Regions from separate parts of the Streptomyces marianii genome, predicted to be linked through region 1. Evidence: riboswitches for the same ligand, from Rfam matches in the RefSeq annotation. Region 1 holds a riboswitch; each other region holds the start of a gene.
The links. Region 1 has a riboswitch for cyclic di-AMP ahead of FEF34_RS22920 (LysM peptidoglycan-binding domain-containing protein). Riboswitches for the same ligand answer to the same signal wherever they lie in the genome.
Positions count from the first base shown of each region.

Region 2: another riboswitch for cyclic di-AMP. It lies ahead of FEF34_RS09045 (M23 family metallopeptidase); the one in region 1 lies ahead of FEF34_RS22920 (LysM peptidoglycan-binding domain-containing protein).
Region 3: another riboswitch for cyclic di-AMP. It lies ahead of FEF34_RS05050 (M23 family metallopeptidase); the one in region 1 lies ahead of FEF34_RS22920 (LysM peptidoglycan-binding domain-containing protein).
Region 4: another riboswitch for cyclic di-AMP. It lies ahead of FEF34_RS20265 (M23 family metallopeptidase); the one in region 1 lies ahead of FEF34_RS22920 (LysM peptidoglycan-binding domain-containing protein).

Region 1 is NZ_VAWE01000001.1:5,069,169-5,074,771, reverse strand. Features, by position in the region: gene FEF34_RS22930 (FtsB family cell division protein) at 1-186, opposite strand, end outside; gene eno (phosphopyruvate hydratase) at 301-1,581, opposite strand; gene FEF34_RS22920 (LysM peptidoglycan-binding domain-containing protein) at 1,846-2,508, opposite strand; cyclic di-AMP (ydaO/yuaA leader) riboswitch at 2,512-2,675, opposite strand; gene FEF34_RS43955 (LysM peptidoglycan-binding domain-containing protein) at 2,932-3,894, opposite strand; gene FEF34_RS22910 (cytochrome P450 family protein) at 4,056-5,306, opposite strand; gene FEF34_RS22905 (Uma2 family endonuclease) at 5,415-5,603, shown strand, end outside.
Region 2 is NZ_VAWE01000001.1:2,027,638-2,033,240, forward strand. Features, by position in the region: gene FEF34_RS09035 (HPr family phosphocarrier protein) at 34-315, shown strand; gene FEF34_RS09040 (GntR family transcriptional regulator) at 464-1,141, opposite strand; gene FEF34_RS09045 (M23 family metallopeptidase) at 1,322-2,095, opposite strand; cyclic di-AMP (ydaO/yuaA leader) riboswitch at 2,109-2,272, opposite strand; gene FEF34_RS09050 (M16 family metallopeptidase) at 2,502-3,884, opposite strand; gene FEF34_RS09055 (M16 family metallopeptidase) at 3,902-5,254, opposite strand; gene FEF34_RS09060 (DNA gyrase/topoisomerase IV subunit A) at 5,447-5,603, shown strand, end outside.
Region 3 is NZ_VAWE01000001.1:1,093,440-1,099,042, reverse strand. Features, by position in the region: gene dxs (1-deoxy-D-xylulose-5-phosphate synthase) at 1-450, shown strand, start outside; gene FEF34_RS05060 (aspartate aminotransferase family protein) at 447-1,832, shown strand; gene FEF34_RS05055 (tyrosine-protein phosphatase) at 1,949-2,764, opposite strand; cyclic di-AMP (ydaO/yuaA leader) riboswitch at 3,628-3,788, shown strand; gene FEF34_RS05050 (M23 family metallopeptidase) at 3,793-4,785, shown strand; gene FEF34_RS05045 (SGNH/GDSL hydrolase family protein) at 5,009-5,603, shown strand, end outside.
Region 4 is NZ_VAWE01000001.1:4,489,171-4,494,773, forward strand. Features, by position in the region: gene FEF34_RS20255 (MerR family transcriptional regulator) at 137-889, shown strand; gene FEF34_RS20260 (PP2C family protein-serine/threonine phosphatase) at 1,095-2,234, shown strand; cyclic di-AMP (ydaO/yuaA leader) riboswitch at 2,541-2,676, shown strand; gene FEF34_RS20265 (M23 family metallopeptidase) at 2,688-3,734, shown strand; gene FEF34_RS20270 (PrsW family intramembrane metalloprotease) at 3,948-5,276, opposite strand; gene trmB (tRNA (guanosine(46)-N7)-methyltransferase TrmB) at 5,351-5,603, opposite strand, start outside.

The sequences.
Region 1 (5,603 bases):
GTACGCACGCATCGGATAGGCGAGCGCGACGATCATCGAGCATACGACGAGTGCGAGGAAGGCGGCCCGGCCGGTGAGCCGGGAACGCCGAGCCTGCCGGCGGGACTGCGAACGGTAGACGCGGGCGGCGGTCTGCTCACCGAGCAGCCGCAGCCTGGTCGCGGTGGAGAACCGGTCCCGGGCCATCAGTGCGCCTCCCCTTCACGTGCGTACGTCCCCGCACACGGTACGGGACCGTGTGCGGGGACGTAGGCAACCTCCGCCCCCGCCGGGCTCGCCGCCCGGCGAGGGCGTCCGGAATCAGCCCTTGAAGCGCGGGAACGCGCTGCGGCCGGCGTACACCGCGGCGTCGTCGAGGATCTCCTCGATGCGCAGGAGCTGGTTGTACTTGGCGACGCGCTCGGAACGGGCCGGGGCACCGGTCTTGATCTGACCGCAGTTGGTGGCGACGGCCAGGTCGGCGATGGTGACGTCCTCGGTCTCGCCGGATCGGTGGGACATCATGCACTTGAAGCCGCTGCGCTGGGCCAGCTCGACCGCGTCGAGGGTCTCGGTCAGCGAGCCGATCTGGTTGACCTTGACCAGGAGGGCGTTGGCGGCGGCCTCGTCGATACCGCGGGCGAGGCGCTCGGGGTTGGTCACGAACAGGTCGTCGCCGACCAGCTGGACCTTGGCACCGAGCTTCTCGGTGATCGTCTTCCAGCCGTCCCAGTCGTCCTCGAACAGCGGGTCCTCGATCGAGACCAGCGGGTAGGCGGAGACCAGCTCCTCGTAGTACTCGGTCATCTCGGCGGCCGAGCGGGACTTGCCCTCGAACTCGTAGGCGCCGTCCTTGTAGAACTCGGAGGCGGCGACGTCGAGCGCGAGCGCGATGTCCTTGCCCGGCGTGTAGCCGGCCTTCTTGATCGCCTCGAGGATGAGGTCGAGGGCATCGCGGTTGGAGCCCAGGTTCGGGGCGAAGCCGCCCTCGTCGCCGAGTCCGGTGGAGAGTCCCTTCTCCTTCAGGACCTTCTTCAGGGTGTGGTAGACCTCGGTGCCCCAGCGCAGGGCCTCGGAGAAGGACTCCGCGCCGATGGGCGCGATCATGAACTCCTGGATGTCCACGTTGGAGTCGGCGTGCGAGCCGCCGTTCAGGATGTTCATCATCGGAACGGGCAGCAGGTGCGCGTTCGGGCCGCCGAGGTAGCGGAACAGCGGCAGGTCGGACGCCTCGGAGGCGGCGTGCGCGACGGCGAGGGAGACGCCGAGGATCGCGTTGGCGCCGAGGGAGGACTTGTCTGGGGTGGCGTCGAGGTCGAACATCGCCTGGTCGATCAGGCGCTGCTCGGTGGCGTCGTAGCCGACGAGCTCGGGGCCGATCTGCTCGATGACGGCGAGGACGGCCTTCTCGACGCCCTTGCCAAGGTAGCGGTTCGGGTCGCCGTCGCGGAGCTCGAGGGCCTCGAAGGCGCCGGTGGACGCACCGGACGGAACGGCAGCACGGCCGGTGCTGCCGTCGTCGAGGCCGACCTCGACCTCGACCGTGGGGTTGCCTCGGGAGTCCAGGATTTCCCGGGCTACGACGACGTCGATGGACGGCACGAGCATCTCCTTCTGGGATGTGACGCGTGAGGTGACACAAGCGGGGCCGTGTCGGTGCAGGGCCGCTTCGGCCTTGCGGCAAGAGCCTAACCGCCCGGGTGGCATCGTCCGGCAGATGCCCGCCCCGTGGGACGGAAAACCGGCCGGAACGGACAAAGACCCCGGCCCTGGAGTACCCCCCGTGCCCGCCGGACAGCGGGGAGTACGGGGGATGCCACGCAGGGCCGGGGCCGGGGGTGACCGCGAGGGTCCCCGGGCCGGGCATCAGCTCAGGTGGAGCTTCTGGCCGGGGTGGATGACGTTCGCGTCCTCGACGATGTCCTTGTTCAGCTCGAACAGCTTCTTCCAGCCGCCCTTGACCTTCTCGGAGTCGGCGATCCCGCTGAGGGTGTCGCCGGCCTTGACCGTGTACTCGCCGTCGCCCTTCTTGACCGGGGCGGCGGCGCGCTCGGAGCGGCTGGTCGGGGCCTCGGCTCGCTTCGGGGCGGCGGGCTCGGCCTTGGGCTCGGCGGCCTTGGGGGCGGCCGGGGCGGCTCCGCCGTACGAGGCGTTCGACAGTCCGGTGCCGCAGTTCGGCCAGGCACCCTTGCCCTGGCCCGCCAGGACCTTCTCGGCGATCTGGATCTGCTGCGCCTTGCTGGCCTTGTCGGCGGTGGGGGCGAACGCGGTGCCCCCGTAGGCGGCCCAGGTGGAGGCCGAGAACTGCAGCCCGCCGTAGTAGCCGTTGCCGGTGTTGATCGACCAGTTGCCGCCGGACTCGCACTGGGCGACGGCGTCCCACTCGGAGGCGGTGGCGGCGGACGCGGTGCCCGAGGCCATCAGCGGGGCGGCGATGGCGGCGCCGGCCACACCGGCGAGCGTGGCGACACGGGTGGACCGCTGGAAGACCGTCGGGCGACGGTGCTTGCCCTTGCCGGAAAGCAGCATCGAAGTTCTCCTCACCGACGCCTGCGAGGTGAGCTGTCGGGTTCGGGCCGATGTGGTGCCCGGCCGTGCGACGAACGCACGGCTCCACCCCTAGCCGGGCAGCCCTCATCGGGCCTGTCCGGCACTTACCTTGGGTCCCCCGCTCCTGCCTTCGGCGCTTGCGCGACGACTGTTCCCGGCGGCCGCCGGCAGGATTCGGCGTGCGGTCGACGGGGCCCGCGTTGCGAGCGGTTCAGACCGTAGACACACGTCTCCCCGATGTTCAAAGACGAACATCGGGGAGAAATCGCCCAAAACTGACGGGGCAACATGTCCGTTTTCGCAGGTGGGAGCCGCGATGACCGGAGTTGACCGGCTAGCAGCGCCAGTTGACCGGAAGAGACTCTTGTCTCACTCGCACAGAACCGGACATAAGCGCCCGAACTACTCCTTCAACTGGCCCTTTTCCGGGCCGAGATCGAGACTCTGGCCAGGCAGGATGAGGTCCGCGTCGGAGCCGACGACGTCCTGGTTCGCCTCATAGAGGGCGGGCCAGCCGCCGGGCACCTGGTTCGCGTCGGCGATCGACGAGAGGTTGTCGCCGATGCGGACGACGTACTCGTCTCCCGTGACGGCACCATCCCGCGTCGCTCCATCACCCAGTGAGGCATGTCGACCAGATTCATGGTCATCGCCCGAATTGCCTGCCTCATCCCCTTCGGTGGCGGGGGTGCCCCGATGCTTGCCGGTGCCCGCCTCCGCCCCCGCCTCGCCGGACGCCTCCGCGCTCCCGGCGGAGCCCTCGGCGGATCCGGCGGGCTGCGGGGACCCGGCCGGCGAGGAGGACTGCCCGGACGGCTCGGGCGACTCGGGCGACTCGGAGGCGGACTCGCCCGGGCCCGACCGGGATCCGGCAGGCAAGGGGTCCCCGGCATCCGGCTCGGGCACGGCGTCCGCCCCGTCACCGAACGAGGGTCCCTTCACGACATCGCCCAGCGGGTCGGCCGACGGGGTGCCGGTGGACTCGGAGCCACCGCCGCCCAGACCCGTGATCGATCCGCAGCTCTGCCAGGCGGAGGCACCCTGGGCGGCGAGCACCATCTCGGCGACCGAGATCTGCTCGGAGGGGCTGGCGAGGTCCGCGCGCGGCGCGTACGCGGTGCCGCCGTAGGCCTCCCATATCTCCTGGGACATCTGGAGGCCGCCGTAGTAACCGTTGCCGAGGTTGGCACTCCAGTCGCCGCCGCTCTCGCAGTCCGCGACGCGGTTCCAGGTGGCGGTGTCGGCGGCGGACGCGGAACCCGCGCCGAGCAGCGGGATGGCGATGGCCGATCCGGTCACCCCTGCCGCGACGATGAGGGCGGGGACCTGACGAGGTCGGCGGTGTCGGCCGTTCCCGGACAGCATGCGGTGCGCCTTCCGTGTGACTACAGAAAACTCCAGGGACTCTCGAGGTGATTGACCTCGATGACCCGGAGTCGGGGTGAACGTAGCCGCACTCCGACGTCAGTCACAAGTCGGTGCAGCGGAGATCACGTAAAAGTCACAGTCTTGACTGTCCGTCAGATTCAGCGGTGGGTGAATTCAACGGGCAGAGTGCGCAATCCGCGCATGATGAGCCCCCCACGCCACCGCAATTCCGACGGATCGACCGCAAGCCGCAAGTCGGGCAGCCGGGTGAGGAGCGCCGCGAGCGCGGTCTGTCCTTCCAGCCGCGCGAGCGGCGCGCCCAGGCAGTAGTGGATGCCGTGCCCGTACCCGAGGTGCTGGTTGTCCCGGCGGCCGAGATCGAGGGTGTCGGGCTCCGCGAACCGCCCGGGGTCGCGGTCCGCGGCGGCCAGCACGACGAGGACGGGGTCGCCGGCGGCGATGTCCCGGCCGCCGAGCGCCAGCGGCTCGGTCGCGAACCGCCAGGTGGCGAGCTCGACCGGTCCGTCGTAGCGCAGCAGCTCCTCGACCCCGGTGGCGAGCAGGCCGTTCTCGCCTGCGGCCAGCGAGTCCTGGAGCCGCTGCCGCTGCCCCGGATTCCGCAGCAGCGCGTACGTGCCGTTCCCGATGAGGTTCACCGTGGTCTCGAACCCGGCGAAGAGGAGGATGAAGGCCATCGCGGCGGCCTCGTTCTCGGTGAGGTGCTCCCCGTGGTCGGACGCCTTGATAAGTCCCGAGATGAGGTCGTCACCGGGGGCTTCGCGCTTGCGGTGGATCAGGTCAGCGAGATAGCCGCGCATCTTCTTCACCGACCGGGCGACACCGCCGCGCGGGCCCCCGCCGTGACGGATCATCATCCCCGCCCAGTCCCGGAAGTCGTCCTGGTCCTCACGTGGGACGCCGAGCATGTCGCAGATGGCGTAGATGGGGAGCGGGAACGCGAACTCGTGGATGAGGTCCGCGCTACCCCGCTGCGCGAAACCGTCGATGAGCCGGTCCGTCAACTCCTGTACCCGGGGCGCGAACTCGGCCACCCGGCGGGGGGTGAACGCCTTCGACACGAGCCGCCTCAGCCGGGTGTGGTCGGGCGGGTCGATGTTCAGCAGATGCGTCATCAGCTCCGCCTTGCGCTCCCCCGGGATCCCCGTCTTCCCCTTCGCGTGCGCGGGCTCGTCGTGGTGCGCGGGGTTCTTGCTGAGCCGCTGGTCCGCGAGGGCCTGCCGGGCGTCCGCGTACCGGGTCACCAGCCACGCCTCCACCCCGCTGGGCAGCCGGGTCCGGTGCACCGGCGCGTGCTCCCGGAGCCAGGCGTAGGCGGGGTACGGGTCGGTGGCGAACTCCCAGGTGAAGAGCTCGGGGGCGTCGGGGACGCGGGACGGCCGGTCGTGCATGGGTCGACGTTAACCCGCACCGGGCCGGTCCCCCGTTCGGCGGACCTTTCCGCGTTCCCCGTGGGTAGGCTGACCGTACACGCCAGACTCCGTCGCATGGGAGCGCTGATGAGTGCCGCAGCCGAAGACCGGAGGGAAGACCAGGACGGCCGGGAGGAGCAGTACGTGTTCCCGGTCCCGCCCCCCGGTGGGTGGACGGCGGACGACCTCGACCGGATCAAGGGTCTCCCGCCGCACACCGAGCTGATCGACGGGGGACTGTTCTTCGTGACTCCGCAGACCGATTTCCACATGGCC
Region 2 (5,603 bases), 3.0 Mb from region 1:
AACGCTTCCCGCTGAGACTCGAAGGGCACCACCATGGCTGAGCGCCGCGTCAATGTCGGCTGGGCCGAGGGCCTGCACGCCCGCCCCGCGTCCATCTTCGTTCGTGCCGCCACGGCTTCCGGCGTTCCGGTGACGATCGCCAAGGCCGGTGGCACCCCGGTCAACGCCGCCTCGATGCTCGCGGTGCTCGGCCTCGGGGCGCAGGGCGGCGAGGAGATCGTGCTCGCCTCGGACGCGGAGGGCGCGGAGGCCGCCCTGGAGCGTCTGGCGAAGCTCGTCGCCGAGGGCCTCGAGGAGCTTCCCGAGACCGTCTGAAACCGATGAATTCATGTGCGGGCCGCGGCGCCGGAGATTTCCGGCGCCGCGGCCCGCATATTTCCCCCGGGCTTTGCCCCAATTGCTTTTCCGGCAGCAGGAAAAAGCCCCCGGCACACAATGCCGCTCTTTGTATACGGTGCGACTGTTAAATACGGTCGCCCGCCGTGTTTACGGAATGTTGCGAAACCCTCACGCCGGTGGGGATCCGCAGCCGGTGCGCGCCCGTCGTCCGCTCGGCGTGCAGCGCCGTGAGCGCGCGGGCGCGCTCCGCGTCGCCGCGCGCCACCGCGTCCACGATCGCGCCGTGCTCGGCCCACGCCTCGACGGGACGGGCGGGACGCTCGACCGTGTACATCCACGCGATCTTGTGCCGGAGCTGGGTCAGCAGCGCGGTGAGCCCCGGGCTCCCGCACGCCTGGGCCAGGGTCTCGTGGAACCAGGCGCCGAGCGAGCGCAGGTCCTCGCCCTGACCGCGCCGGGCCCGGTCCTGGCCCAGTCTGACCAGCCCGCGCAACACCTTGAGGTGCGCCTCGCTGCGCCGCTGGGCGGCCCGGGCGGCGCCGAGGGGCTCCAGCAGCAGCCGTATCTCCAGCAGGTCGGCGGCCTCCTGCTCGGTGGGCTCGGCCACGCACGCTCCGGCATGCCGGCGGGTCACGACGAAGCCCTCCGACTCCAGGGTGCGCAGGGCCTCCCGGACCGGGACGCGCGAGACTCCGTAGCGGCGCGCCAGCTGCTCCTCGGTGAGGCGGCTGCCGCGCTCGAACGCACCGGAGACGATGTCGTCGCGGATCGCCGTGCATACCGAGCGCGCGGGAATGCGCATACCGAACCTCCGCTTTAATCGCCGCGAAACCCCGTCGAGCGACGTCTGTTTCGGTGACTCTATGGCAGGTGGCCGGAATTTCCGAAGACCCATGGTAATCCATGGTTATCTTTTGGCCTGAATACGCCGAAAGCCCCGGCTCGGAGAGGAGCCGGGGCCTCGGACGGAAAGGTGTGTGCGTCAGACGCGGACGCCGTGCGAGCGCAGGTACGACACCGGGTCGATGTCCGAGCCGTAGTCCTCGCCGGTGCGGGCCTCGAAGTGGAGGTGGGGACCGGACGAGTTCCCGGTCGATCCGGCGAGGCCGACCTGCTGGCCCGGGGTGACCTGCTGGCCGACCGAGACGCTGATCGAGGACAGGTGGCCGTACTGCGTGTACGTTCCGTCGTGCATGCGCAGGACGACGTTGTTGCCGTAGGCGCCGCCCCAGCCGGCCTCCACGACGGTGCCCATGCCGACGGCGACGACCTCGGTGCCGGAGGCGGCGTGGAAGTCGACGCCGGTGTGGCTGCCGGAGGACCACTGGGCACCCCCGGCGTGGTAGTCGGTGCTCACGTAGGAGCCGGCGACCGGGAGCGTGTACGTCATCAGCCGCTTGCGCTCGGCCTCTCGGGCGGCACGCTCCGCGGCGTCACGGGCGGCCTCCACCCGGAGCTCGGCCTTGCGCTTGGCCTCGGCCTCGGCCTTCTCCTGGGCCGCGACCAGGGCGGCCTCCTGCTGCTGGGCCTCCGCCTGGGCGTCGATCCGCTCGGCGAGCGAGTCGGCGGCGACGGCCTGGGTCAGGCCGGTGTCCTCGACGGGAGCGGAGACCTCGGCCTCGGCGGCGAAGGCCGGGGAGGCGAGAGTGCCGATGACGCCGGTGGTGGCGATGGCCGCGACGGAGGCGACGCCCGCGCTCTTGCGCGACAGGCGGCTCGGACCACGGTGCTTCCCGGTGGCACGGGTGAACGCCATGAAGTGGCTGATCCTTTCCTTCCTTCTCGCCTACCGGGTTAGCTGACGGGTTCGGAGCAGGAAGGTCTCCTACGGACCCCTCCGCACGGCGGCGAAGGCGCCCGATTCACCCCGGGGGACATATGGGTCCCCGGCTCCCCAGGCTCGCGCCGGACGGGGACTCGGCGATGGCTGCCCGATGCCGCGGGTGCGGCGCGTGCAACTGGCGGACAGCGCAGAAGACGCTAAGCCGATCTTCGCTCAATCACCAAACAGACACGGATATTTGTAGTGCACGCCACAGGGCAGACACCACTCCTCCCCATCAAACCGGACATAGGGGAAGGTCGTTCCGGGTACGCGAAAGGGCCCCGCCGGCGTGAAACCGGCGGAGCCCTTTCGCGTGCGCCGGAGCGCGAGCGGTCAATCAGCCCGTGACAACGGTCACTTCACCGATTCCGAGCGCCCGGACGGGCTCCTCGATCTCGGAGGCGTCCCCGACGAGGACCGTGACGAGCCGGTCCACGGGGAAGGCGCTGACGACCGCGGCGGTCGCCTCCACCGTGCCGGTCCCGGCAAGCCGCGCGTACAACTGGGCCTGGTAGTCGTCCGGGAGACCCTGCTCGACCTGGTCGGCCAGCGTGCCCGCCACGGAGGCGGCCGTCTCGTACTTCAGCGGCGCCACGCCCACCAGGTTCTGCACGGCGACATCGCGCTCCGCGTCGGTCAGGCCCTCCGCGGCGAGGGTGCGCAGCACCCTGAAGAGGTCGTCGAGCGCGGGACCGGTGTGCGGGGTGTCGACCGAGCCGCTGATGGCGAGCATCGCGGCACCGGAGGCCCCGCCCGGGGACGCCGGGGTGTCCGAGCGCAGCACCTGGCCGAAGGCCCGCACCCCGTAGGTGTAGCCCTTCTCCTCGCGCAGCACGCGGTCCAGGCGCGAGGTGAGCGTGCCACCGAGGCAGTAGGTGCCCAGGACCTGGGCGGGCCAGACCCGGTCGTGGCGGTCGGGGCCGATCCGGCCGATCAGCAACTGGGTCTGCACGGCGCCGGGGCGGTCGACGACGACGACGCGGCCGGTGTCGTCGGCGGTGATCTGCGGCATCGGGCGGCTCTCGGCCGAATCGCCCGTCCAGGCACCGAGCGTGTCGGTCAGCACGGCGTCCAGGTCCACCCCTTCGAGGTCACCGACGACCACGGCCGTGGCCGTGGCCGGGCGGACGTGCGCCTCGTAGAAGGCCCGGACCGCGGCGGAGTCGATGCGCTCGACGGTCTCCTCCGTGCCCTGCCGCGGCCGCGACATCCGGGAGGACGCCGGGAACAGCTGCCGGGAGAGCTCCTTCGCGGCCCGGCGGGCCGGGTTCGCCGTCTCGTGGGGGATCTCGTCCAGCCGGTTGCGCACGAGCCGCTCCACCTCGCTGTCGGCGAACAGCGGGGCGCGCAGCGCCTCGGCGAGCAGGCCGAGGGCCTTCGGCAGCCGCGAGACCGGCACCTCCAGGGAGATCCGCACCCCCGGGTGGTCGGCGTGGGAGTCGAGCGTGGCGCCACAGCGCTCCAACTCGGCGGCGAACTCCTCGGCCGAGTGCTTGTCCGTGCCCTCGGACAGTGCGCGGGCCATGATCGTGGCGACGCCGTCCAGCCCTTCGGGCTCGGCGTCCAGCGGTGCGTCGAGGAAGATCTCCACGGCCACGACCTGCTGGCCGGGACGGTGGCAGCGCAGCACGGTCAGCCCGTTGCCGAGCGTGCCCCGCTCGGGCGCGGGAAATGCCCAGGGCCTGGCCTCGCCGGGCTGCGGCTGCGGATGGAGGTCCATGGTCACGGCAGCGTCGGTCACTGATCCGCCCCCTCTGCGTCGTCGTTGTCCTCGGCGTTCCCGGCGTCGGCTCCGGCGACGGGCTCGTACACGAGCACCGCCCTGTTGTCCGGGCGCAGCCGGGCCTTGGCGACGGCCTGCACCTCGTCTGCGGTGACGTCGAGCACCCGCTTGACGGCGGTGAGCGCCAGCTGCGGGTCGCCGAACAGCACGGCGTACCGGCACAGCTCGTCGGCGCGGCCGGCGACGGTGCCGAGGCGGTCCAGCCACTCGCGCTCCAACTGGGCCTGGGCGCGCTCCATCTCCTCCGCGGTGGGCCCCTCGGCGGCGAAGCGGGCCAGCTCCTCGTCGACCGCGGCCTCGATGTCGGGGACCTCGACGCCCGCGGACGTCTTCACGTCCAGCCAGCCCAGCGAGGGGGCGCCGGCCAGGCGGAGCAGGCCGAAGCCGGCGGCGACGGCCGTGCGGTCGCGGCGGACAAGCCGGTTGTGCAGCCGGGACGACTCGCCGCCGCCGAGGACGGTCAGAGCCAGGTCGGCCGCGTCGGCCTCGCGGGTGCCGTCGTGCGGCAGACGGTACGCGGCCATCAGCGCCCGGGCCGGAACCTCCTCCTCCACGACCTCGCGCAGCTGCTCGCCGATGATCTCCGGGAGCGAACCGTCGCGCGGCGGCTGCTTGCCGTCGTGCGTGGGGATGGACCCGAAGTACTTCTCGATCCAGGAGAGCGTCTGCTCCGGGTCGATGTCGCCGACGACGGACAGCACCGCGTTGTTCGGCGCGTAGTAGGTGCGGAAGAAGTTCCGCGCGTCCTCCAGCGTCGCCGCGTCCAGGTCGGCCATCGAGCCGATCGGGGTGTGATGGTACGGATGGCCCTCGGGGTAGGCGAGCGCGGTCAGCTTCTCGAACGCGGTGCCGTACGGAACGTTGTCGTAGCGCTGGCGGCGCTCGTTCTTGACGACGTCCCGCTGGTTCTCCATGGACTCGTCGTCGAGGGCGTCCAGCAGGGAACCCATGCGGTCGGCCTCGAGCCACAGCGCGAGCTCCAGCTGGTGGGCGGGCATGGTCTCGAAGTAGTTGGTGCGTTCGAAGCTCGTGGTGCCGTTCAGCGAGCCGCCGGCCCCCTGCACCAGCTCGAAGTGGCCGTTGCCCGGTACCTGGGCGGAGCCCTGGAACATCAGGTGCTCGAACAGGTGGGCCAGGCCGGTGCGGCCCTCGATCTCGTGGCGGGAGCCGACGTCGTACCAGAGGCACACCGCGGCGACCGGGGTCAGGCGGTCCTCCGAGAGCACCACGCGCAGGCCGTTGGCCAGACGGTGCTCGGTCGCTGTCAGGCCTCCGGAGCCGGCCCGGGCTGTGGCCGTGTGACCCATGGGCATGTGGTCCCTTCGATCGCGTTGCAGGATGTCCTGCCACTGTATGCAAACCGTGCAGGTAAGCGGCGAAGTTCCCGAGGCTTCCACTCCCTGTTCCGGGTCGCGGTCCGCGTTGTCGGTGCGACGGTCCACAATGGTCGGCGTCAGATCCCGTTCATGGTTCATGTTGGTGAAGGAGCCGCAGCAGCGATGGCCCGCCGCAGCACGAAGACGCCGCCGCCCGACGACTTCGAGGAGAGGATCCTCGACATCGACGTCGTCGACGAGATGCAGGGCTCCTTCCTCGAGTACGCGTACTCGGTGATCTACTCCCGCGCCCTGCCCGACGCCCGCGACGGCATGAAGC
Region 3 (5,603 bases), 4.0 Mb from region 1:
GCCCCGGTCTGTCTGCGGGCGGCCGAACTGCTGGAGGCCCGGGGAGCGCGCTGCACCGTGGTCGACCCGCGGTGGGTCAAGCCCGTCGACGAGCGGCTGGCGCCCCTGGCCGCGCGGCACCGGATCGTCGCGGTCGTGGAGGACAACAGCCGCGCCGGCGGGGTCGGCTCCGCCGTGGGGCAGGCGCTGCGCGACGCCGGCGTGGACGTGCCCCTGCGGACCTTCGGCATCCCCGACGAGTTCCTCGCCCACGCCAGGCGGGCCGAGGTGCTGGCAGACATCGGGCTGACCCCGGTCGACATCGCCGGGACCGTCGCCGCCGCCCTCGCCCGGGGCGGGCAGGCGGAGTCACCCCCGTCCCCGAACGCCCGGACGGCACCCCCGTCCGTGTCGACCCGGCCGGCCGGGTCGTCCCCCGACACCCCGGAGTTCGAGGAGCGCGGCGGATGAGCAACGAGTTCGACCTCACGAAGCTGCTCGCGGAGCGCGGCGGCGAACGGTACGGGCTGCACAGCCGCTATCTCAACCACCAACTGCCCCGCATGCTCCGCACCATCGGCTTCGACAAGGTGTACGAGCGGGGGGAGGGCGCCCACTTCTGGGACGAGGAGGGCAACGACTACCTCGACATGCTCTCGGGGTTCGGTGTCATGGGCCTCGGCCGGAACCACCCGGTCGTCCGCAAGGCGCTTCACGACGTCCTGGACGCCTCGCTCGCCGATCTGACCCGCTTCGACTGTCCGCCCCTGCCCGGGCTGCTCGCCGAGAAGCTGCTGGCCCACAGCCCCCACCTGGACCGCGCCTTCTTCTGCAACAGCGGTACGGAGGCGGTCGAGACGGCCCTGAAGTTCGCCCGGTACGCGACCGGCCGACCCCGGATCCTGTACTGCGGTCACGCCTTCCACGGGCTGACGGCCGGCTCGCTGTCGGTCAACGGTGAGGCGGGATTCCGCGACGGTTTCGCCCCCTTGCTCCCGGACACCGCGGTGGAGCTCGGGGACCTGGCGGCGCTGGAGCGGGAACTGGCACGCGGCGACGTGGCCGGGTTCGTCGTGGAGCCGATCCAGGGCAAGGGCGTGCACGAGGCGCCGCCGGGGTTCCTGAGCGCCGCGCAGGAACTGCTGCGCCGGCACGGGGCGCTGCTGATCGCCGACGAGGTGCAGACCGGGCTGGGCAGGACCGGGGACTTCTACGCCCACCAGCACGAGGACGGCGTCGAGCCGGACCTGGTCTGCGTCGCCAAGGCCCTGTCGGGCGGCTATGTGCCGGTCGGCGCGACCCTGGGCAAGGACTGGATCTTCAAGAAGGTCTACTCGTCGATGGACCGGGTGCTGGTGCACTCGGCGAGTTTCGGTTCCAATGCCCAGGCCATGGCGGCCGGTCTCGCCGTGCTGTCGGTGGTCGAGGACGAGCAGGTCGTCGCGAACGCCAGGGCCACCGGGGACCTGCTGCGGACACGGCTCGCCGCGCTCGTCGGCCGCTACGAACTGCTCCACGAGGTCCGCGGGCGCGGACTGATGATCGGGATTGAGTTCGGCAGACCGTCGTCGCTGAAACTCCGCAGTCGCTGGACGATGCTGCAGGCGGCCCGCAAGGGGCTGTTCGCCCAGATGGTGGTCGTGCCCCTGCTGCAGCGGCACCGCATCCTCACCCAGGTCTCAGGCGACCGGCTGGAAGTGATCAAGCTGATTCCGCCGCTGATCATCGGCGAACCGGAGGTCGACCGGTTCGTCGAGGCCTTCACCGCCGTCATGGACGACGCGCACGGCGGCAGCGGGCTGATGTGGGACTTCGGCAGGACCCTCGTGAAACAGGCGGTCGCCGGCCGCTGAACGGCCCGGACTGCCCCGGGCGCCCCCACGGTCACCGGGCGGCGCGTGCCCGCCCGGCGATTCCCGCGCCGTGCCGGTGCCCCGGTACGGCTGCGGACCGGGCCGCCCGCCGCCGCTCAGACCGCCCCGTCGACCAGCCGCTCACGGAGGCGTTCCCGCGTTGCGCTCGTGAGGCCGAGGCCGTCCGAGAGATAGCGCTCGGTGCTGCCCCAGACCTCCTCGATGGTCTCGAACGCCGCTGCCAGGTACTCGGCGCGGGCGTCGAACAGCGGGCTCAGCAACTCCATCACCTCGGGTGACATCCCGGCCGGGGAGTTTTCGCTGCGACGCACCTTGTAGCGCCGGTGCGGGTCGTTCGACTTGAGGTAGTCCGCCTCGATGGCGTCCCGCTCGACCCCCACGGCCAGCAACGAGACGGCGATGGACAGGCCCGCCCGGTCCTTGCCCGCGGCGCAGTGCATCAGCGCCGGCGTGCTGTCCTCGGCCAGCGCGTGCAGGACGCGGCTGTGCTCGGCGGTGCGCTCCTTGATGATCAGGCGGTACGAGGCGATCATCCGCCCGGCCGCCTGGCCGTCGGCGAGGATCGACTTCAGCTGGTCGAGGTCGCCGTCCCGGACCATCCGCCAGAACTCGGCCCCGTCGGCCGGGTCGGACAGCGGGATGTTGACGTTGCGCACCCCGGCGAGTTCGACGTCCGGGCCCTCCAGCCGCTGGTCCGCGGAATTGCGGAAGTCGAAGATCGTGTGGAGCCCGAGCGAGGAGAGGAAGGCCGCGTCGGTGTCCGTAGCGTGCGCGAGATGGCCGCTGCGGAACAGCCGTCCGTACCGAACGCGCCGTCCGTCCACGGTCGGCAGTCCGCCCACGTCCCGGAAGTTGCGCACACCGGACAGTTCGGGCTCGGTCGACGGGGTCTGGGGCAGCTGCTGCGTCACGGGGGCTCCTCCGTGTCTGCGGTCGGCGCTGCTCGCCGACGATGGCGCGGTGCTGACACTACGACATCGGTTCCTGAGGCAATTATTTCGACCCGGGCCTGCCCGGCCGTTGCCGCCCGTCGAACTCCCCTCGGTGATGTGCGGAGTTGCCGGAGTCTGAGAGGTCTGGATGATCGAGGCGGTCGGCGACGGCCGGGTCCGGCTCCTGCCCGGCGCGAGGAGCGGCTACTCACCGTTCCCGACCGACCGGGACGAACTCCTCCGTCCGCACCGGCGGGCCGCCCACCGAGTGGGCCGACGCGGCCGCGGAGGACCCGGCGGCGGGCGCGTCGGTGCGGGCGGAGGCGATGGGCGTGGAGCTCTTCGTGGTCGACGACGCCCGGCTCGGGCGGCGGACGGGCGACCGGGCCGGAGCGGGGGCTGGACCCGAACCCGGTCTGTTCCCCGCGGGGCCGAGGCCGCTCGCCGAGTGGGGTCAACCTCGGCAATTCAGTGGTTGCGGGAATGGAATTCCGCCCAGACGAGTGAAAGCCGCTTTCTGTGTCACTCGCACACTTGAATATATTGCGTCCGCAATGAGCGATGTGTCCGAATTGACTATTTTGGGGCGTCGCGTCCTGATTGGGAAAGGGGGTGGTGGCCACCCGTGAGCTGAATCATATCCGTGACGTTCCGTGGGGTGTGCGACGGCCCAACTCCCTTGTCCGTGCGGAAATCGAAGATCCGTAATCCACGGAGCGTGACCGGGAAATGTGGGCTGATATCCGGCAGATCGATTCCCGGGCGAAATGACGGCTTGTTCGCGCTGACCCGACTCCCTTACGGTCACCGCAATCCGGTCGGAACGCCTAATCCTGCCGCCGTCCGGAATATCGCACCCACCCACATGTGGCAGGAGCGGGGGACCCAGGTACTGCGCCGTTCCATGACCCCGGACGGCTCGGGGTGAAGCCGCGCCCACGGCGCGGCCGGGCAGCTCCAGCCCGAACCCGACAGCTCACCTCGCAGGCGGCGGAGAGGAATGCGCCATGCCCGGTAAGGGGAAGCACCGCCGTCCGAGGACCAGCCCGTTCAGGCGCGGATTCGTCGCCGCCGGCACGGGCGGAGCCGCCATCGCCATCCCGTTCATCGGTGCCGCCGGCGCGAACGCCGCCGGGCAGTCCGCGCCCGCCGCCGGGCATGCCGCCCCGACCGTGCACAAGACCGTCGTCCCCCAGGCGCCGCAGGCCGGCAAGGCGGCCAAGGCCTACACCGTCGTGGCGGGTGACCACCTGTCGAAGATCGCCGCCGAGCAGGACGTCGCGGGCGGCTGGAAGAAGCTCTACGCCGACAACCGTGCTGCCGTCGGTGAGAACCCCTCGCTGATCCACCCGGGTCTGAAGCTCAGCCTCCACGCCGGGCCGAAGGCCGCTGCCGACGCGAAGCCGCAGGCGAAGACCCAGTCGAAGGCCGAGGCCAAGGCGAAGGCGAAGTCCCCGGCGAAGGCCAAGGTCGAAGCCGAGAAGCCGGTCGCCTCCGCCGAGCGCGCCTCCCGCACCGCCGAGCGCGGCGCCTCGGCTCCCGCGGCCGCTCCCGTCCAGGCTCCTGCCGCCGGTGCCGCCGTCGCGAACATCCCCTCGGGCTACTTCGCCCCGGTGGTCGGCGGCGTCAGCACCGCCTACAAGACCGCCGGTGCCTTGTGGTCCAGTGGCTACCACACCGGTGTGGACTTCATCGCTCCCACCGGCACGTCCGTGAAGGCCGTCGGCCCCGGTACCGTCGTCTCGGCGGGCTGGAGCGGTGCGTACGGCAACGAGGTCGTCATCAAGCACCACGACGGCACCTACTCGCAGTACGCCCACCTCTCCCGGCTCTCCATCTCCTCCGGCGAGAGCGTCACGGGCGGCCAGCAGATCGGCCTGTCCGGCTCGACCGGCAACTCCACGGGCCCGCACCTGCACTTCGAGATCCGCACCAGCCCCGGTTACGGGTCGGACATCGACCCGCTGGCCTACCTGCGCGAGCACGGGGTCACGATCTGACGTCGCGTCGGTACCTCGCGAGGCGTCCTCGTCCGCCGGCCCCGCGCAGGGGGCCGGCGGACGGCTTCGTTCCTGGCCCCGGCCGGTGTCGGTGAAAGGCGGCGGGGTGGGTCCGACGGCTGTTCCCGCTTTGCCGAAAACTGACCTGGTGGTCTATGTCACGCGTCGTCAACCCCTCCCTACGGTGGCGTAGGCCACTTCGAGAGGTGAATGATGGCTCGACGTGGCAGATGATTCGCGATCAAGAGCAAAGGACTCCTTCGGGTCGTACGCGGCGATCGGTGACAGCTTCACCGAGGGCGTCGGAGACCCCGGACCCGACAGCCGGTTCGTCGGCTGGGCGGACCGTCTCGCGGTCCTACTGGACGACCGCCTACCCGAACACACCTTCCGCTACGCCAATCTCGCCGTACGCGGCAGGCTCCTGGACCAGATCGTCGAGGAGCAGGTCCCGCGCGCCAGGGAACTCGCCCCCGACCTGGTGACGTTCTGCGCCGGAGGGAACGACATCATCCGGCCCGGCAGCGACCCCGACGACGTCGCCGAACGCTTCGAGCGGGCCGTCGCCGACCTCGCCGCCTCCGTGGGCACGGTGATGGTGACGACCGGCTTCGACACCCGCGGGGTGCCCGTGCTCCGCCACCTCCGGGGCAAGATCGCCACGTACACGGCACACGTCCGTGCCATCGCCGACCGCTACGACTGCCCCGTCCTCGACCTCTGGTCGCTCAAGTCCGTGCAGGACAGGCGGGCCTGGGACACCGACCGGCTGCACCTCTCGCCCGAGGGGCACACACGCGTGGCACTGCGCGCGGCGC
Region 4 (5,603 bases), 580 kb from region 1:
CTGAAGGCCGAGGGCCCGGAACCACATGGTTCCGGGCCCTCGGTGCGTCTCCCTTCCGGGTACGCCGATGCCCGTTCCCCGGCCCGGTCCTCTTCGGCTTGACCTTTACGCAACGTCAAGATCTAGCGTTTCGGGCATGGAGTGGTCCATCCAGGAAATCGCCAGGAAGGCCGGCACGACGAGCCGCACGCTTCGTCACTACGGGGAGCTCGGCCTCCTCGTACCGAGCCGGATCGGCAGCAACGGCTACCGCTACTACGACCAGGAAGCCCTGGTCCGGTTGCAGCGCATCCTGCTGCTGCGGGAGCTGGGCCTCGGCCTGCCCGCCATCGCGCAGGCCCTGGAAGGCCAGCGGGACACGGCCACCGCACTGCGCACGCACCTTCGGCTGCTGGAGCAGGAGCGGGAGCGCATCGGGCGGCAGATCGCCTCGGTGCGGACCACTCTCGACCGGACCGAGAAAGGGGAGGAACTGATGGCGGAAGAGGTCTTCGACGGCTTCGACCACACCCGCTACGAGGAGGAGGTGACCGCACGCTGGGGCCGCGAGGCGTACCAGAAGGGCGACCGCTGGTGGCGCTCGCTGAGCGCGCAGGAGAAGCGGGACTTCCAGGACCGCCAGGTCGCGATCGCACGTGACTTCGGGCAGGCTCTGAGGGACGGGCTCGCGCCGGACAGCGACCAGGTCCAGGACATCGCCCGGCGGCACTGCGAGTGGCTGTCGGTGACGGCCACCCCCACCAGGTCGTACGTGAACGGGCTGGGCGAGATGTACGTCGCCGACCCGCGCTTCACGGCCAACTACGACCGGCACGGTCAGGGCACCGCGGTCTTCGTCCGGGACGCCCTGAAGGTCTACGCGGAGCGCCGTCTCGGCGACGACCGGTAACCGAGTCGGCGGTCACCCGGCCGGGCGACCGGTCGCCCGGTGCGGCGCGGCCATCAGGAGGGCCCCTGGTGACCGTCGCGCGCGACGCCGCGGGGCTCTCGGCCGGTTGGCCGATGGCGACTCGTGGTGCGGCGCGGCGGCCGCCAGCCTGGATGGGGCGCGGTACCGTCCGCGACCCCGGGACGGACGCGGCGGGAGACCACTGGTGCGGCATCGACAACGCGGCGAGGGGCAGCGGGGGAACGGTGGCCGTCGCTTCGTCGCGGTACTCCCGTGGCTGCTGATCGTGGGCGGGGTCTTCTACGACCTGGGAACGCCGGACACCTTCACCGCGGCCCCTCTCTTCACGGCCGCGCCGCTGATCGCCGCACCCTTCTTCTCGATGCTCTACACACTGGCCACCGGGGTGGCGGCCTGCGCGGCGGTGACCGGCATGCACGTCTACAGCGAGAGGCTCCAGGGGATCCCTGCCGTCACCGAGTCGCTGACCGTGTTCACGGTCTCCGTACTGGCCCTCTTCATCAACCGGATCGTGCGGCGCAGCGGTGAGCGCCTGGCGTCGGCCCGCGTCGTCGCGGAGGCCGCGCAGCGGGCCGTGCTGCCCACGCCGGACGAGCGGATCGACGGCCTTCAGATCGCCGCCCGGTACGAGGCGGCCGAGCAGGACGCGTTCATCGGCGGGGACCTGTACGCCGCGCAGAAGACCCCGTACGGGGTGCGGCTGATCGTGGGCGACGTGCAGGGGAAGGGTCTGGGCGTGGTCGGGACGGTCGCCTTGGTGCTGGGCGCCTTCCGGGAGGCCGCCGAGCAGGAGGACTCGCTGGCGGGGGTGGCGCAGCGGCTGGAGCGGGCGCTCGCACGGGAGGGCGCGTGGGAATCCGGGTTCGGCGCCGTCGAGGGCTTCACCACCGCCGTGCTCGCCGAGATCCCGCGTGACGGCGATCGGATCAGGATCGTCAACCGGGGGCACCCTCCGCCGCTGCTGCTCGGGGCGGACGGCGCGCTGGTCGTGCTGGATCCGCCCGAGCGGGCGCTGCCCCTGGGGATCGGCCTCGGGGCCTGGCCGGACCGGACGTCCGAGACCCCCTATCCGCCCGGTGGCACGCTCCTCCTCTACACCGACGGCCTGTCCGAGGCACGGGACGCGCACGGCGTCATGTACGACCCGCGCCGGCGGCTGGGCGGCCGGGCCTTCTCCGGCCCGGAGGAACTGCTGGACGCGGTCGTCGCCGATGTGCGAAGGCACACGGGAGGGGCGGCGACGGACGACATGGCGCTGCTCGCGGTCACCCGGGGGGAGGGGCGGAGGCCGCCACGGCGCGGGATGGCGCCGGTCCCGCCGTGAGGGGCGGGGCGCCTCGCCACTTGGCGGTTCGGTGCCGGTGAGGCATGTGGGGCGTGAGGGCTGCCTGAGAAGCGCAATGCCACGGAACGTGATCGGAGGGGAGCCCTCCGCATAACAACTGACGAACCATCAGAAGCTTTGGGTCGAATGAAGGTCCATCAACTTGTCCGTTTCGGGGATGTTGTTGCAGGTAAGTCCCGGCCAACATCCTTAATGATCAGTCGGAACGCCTTGGAATCCGGGCTCGGTCTCTATTAACGTTCGATAACGCAGCGCGGTCGTCCCAGTCGTCGCCAGAGACGGCACCGTGCGCACGCGCCGAATCCCGCAAGGGAACCGGGGAACCAACTATTGGGGTGAATCGGGCACTTCGCGGTGCCCGTAGGAGACCTTCCTGCTCCGAACCCGTCAGCTAACCCGGTAGGCGAGAAGGAAGGAAAGGAGAACGCCTCCGTGGCGTCCAACGAGCCTGCCCTCCAGGAGCCCCCCACTGCGCAGTGGGTCCCCAGCGACCAGTGGGCTCCCGCCCCCGGGGCGGAGGAGTGGAACCCGACCGAGGAATCGGTCCGTCCCGTCCGTGGCAGGCACCGCGTCGTCAAGCAACGCAACGCGCTCGCACGGAGCTCCACCGTCCTCGGTGTCGGTGTCATCGCCGCGGTCGGTGCGGGTGGTATGGCCACCGCCCAGGACAAGCCCGCGGTCTCCATTTCCCTGCCCGACGTCATCGCGGACAAACTCCCCGACGCCGAATCGCTGCCCGGTGTCGGCTCCTTGATGTCGGACGACTCCGGCGACGAGGCAGTCGCGGACGGACCGCTCACCACGGCCGACATCACCGTCCAGGGTGGTGACGCGGGCGAGGCCCTGCGCGCCCGGATCCTCCAGCAGGCCGAGCAGCAGCAGGCCAAGGCCGAGGCTGAGGCCCGGGCGGCTGCCGAGCAGGCCGCCGTGGAGCAGGCCGCCGCCGAGGCGAAGCGGCAGGCGACCGAGGCCGCCGAAGCGGCCGCCGAGGCCGAGCGCAAGGCCGCGGAGGCCGAGCGCAAGGCCGCGGAGGAGGCCGCCCGCAAGGCGGAGGCCGAGCGCCTCGCCAAGCTCGCCGCGAGTTATTCGCTGCCGACCTCGTCGTACACGCTGACCTCCACCTACGGGCAGGCCGGATCCATGTGGTCCTCCGGCTACCACACGGGTCTCGACTTCGCCGCACCGACGGGCACCCCCGTCAAGGCCGTGCACGGCGGCACCATCAAGTCGGCAGGCTGGTCCGGTTCGTACGGCTACCGCATCGTGCTGGAGCTCGAGGACGGCACCGAGGTCTGGTACAGCCACCTGTCGTCGATGACCGTCGGCGTGGGGCAGAAGGTCTCCACCTCCGAGACCATCGGCCGCGTCGGCGCCACCGGCAACGTCACCGGCCCGCACCTCCACCTCGAGGTGCACACCCCGGGTGGCGACGGGGTCGACCCCGCCGCGTGGCTGCGGGACAAGGGCCTCTCCGTCTGATCCATCGGCACGGAGCCGCGCGCTGCGGTAGCCGTTGGCCCGGAGCCCCGTGCTCCGGCCCATCCTTGTGGAGCCTCGTGCTCCGGCCGACGACGGCCCGGTGACGTCCCACCGACGTCCACCGGGCCGTCGGCTGTGCATGCCCGGCTGCGCCTGCCGGCATCCATGCACCGCCGGCGTTCCCGCAGGCCCCGGGCGCCCGCCGGGGTGGCGTCAGCCGCGGTAGGGGTTGAAGCCGCTGTAGTCCAGATGGGGAGGGGGCTGCCAGGCGCGGCCCGTCGCGCGGGCGGCGTACGTCAGAGCCGGGCCCGCGAGATCCCGGCGCTGCCACAGATGGTGCAGCAGCTCCTGCTCCCGGGCGGCGAAGTCCGGCCCGGCCGTGCCCCGCTCGGCCCGGTGGCGGAGGAAGGCCAGGGAGGTGGCGAACACCTCGTACTCGGAGACGGCACGCGCGGCGGCGGCGCCGTGGGTGCGGCCCGCCAGATCGCGGGCCATCGTGCGGGCCTTCATCGAGGACAGGGCCAGCGGCTCGGTGGGCGCCAGCCAGCCGGCCGCGGCATAGGCCGGCAGTTCCGCCGCGACCGTGCGCAGCTCACGCTGCCGGGTCCACACCGCCAGCCAGGTCAGCAGACCGAAGGCGGGCACCATGAACGCCGCGTACACCGCGTAGAAACCCAGAGGGCCGAAGATGCCCGAGCCGTTCCACAGGGCGTGCATGCCCATGGAGAGGAGCAGGCCGAGTACGGGCAGTGCGACCCTGCGGACCGTCCGGTCCCGCGCGGTGGCGGCCGCCAGCCCGAAACCGATGCCCGTGAGCACCGTGAACAGCGGGTGCGCGAACGGAGACATCACGATCCGTACGAAGAAGGTGGCGGCCGTGACGGAGGCGAAGCCGGAGGTCCCGAACTCCTGGTCCTCGCCGAAGGCGTTGCCGAGATAGAGGATGTTCTCGGTGAACGCGAAGCCCGTCGCCGTGAAACCGGCGATCACGACACCGTCGACGAGGCCGGTGAAGTCCCGTCTCCGGAAGAGGAACAACAGAAGCACCGCGGCCGCCTTGGCGGTCTCCTCGACCACGGGGGCGATGACGGTCGCACCGATCGTGTCCGCGTGCGTCGGATCGGCCGTGGCCGTGGCTATCCACTGGGTCGCGAACGAGTTGGCGATGATCGCGACGAGGGCGGCCGCGCAGGCCCCCCAGGCGAAGGCGAAGACGAGGTTCCGCCAGGGCCCCGGCTCCACCCGGTCCAGCCAGCGGAACGCCCCCATCAGCAGGGGCACCGGCAGTACGGCGAGACCGAGCCCGACGAGGAAGCCCTCGGTGCCGGTCTGCTCGCGCACCAGCGCGAGGATCACCAGGCCCGAGAGTGCCAGCAGGGTGATCAGCGCCCAGGCGCGCACGGCCTTGCTGCGCCAGAAGTCGCGGCGCGGCTTGTAGCGCCAGCGGGCGCGCTCCGGTACGGCGTCGAACAGCGGCCGCTCGTCGCACGCCGGGACGGCGGGGCGGGCGGCCGGATGCGGCTGCGGGGACCAGTCGGACACCAGACGACCCTAACGAGCGGCACGGACAACGCGCGACGGCGTTGGTGCCGGTGGGTGCACCGCACCCACCGGAGTCAGGTCTCCCGGCGCCGGAAGAGGAGGTCGTGCACCACGTGCCCCTTGTCGAGGCCCTGGGCTTCGAAGCGGGTCAGCGGGCGGAAGGCGGGCCGGGGCGCGTAGCCGCCGGCGGCCTCGGTGTTCTCGAAGTCCGGATGGGCTCCGAGCACCTCGAGCATCTGCTCGGCGTACGGCTCCCAGTCCGTCGCGCAGTGCAGGACCGCGCCCGGCTTCATCCGGCTCGCCGCCAGGGTGAGGAACTCCGGCTGG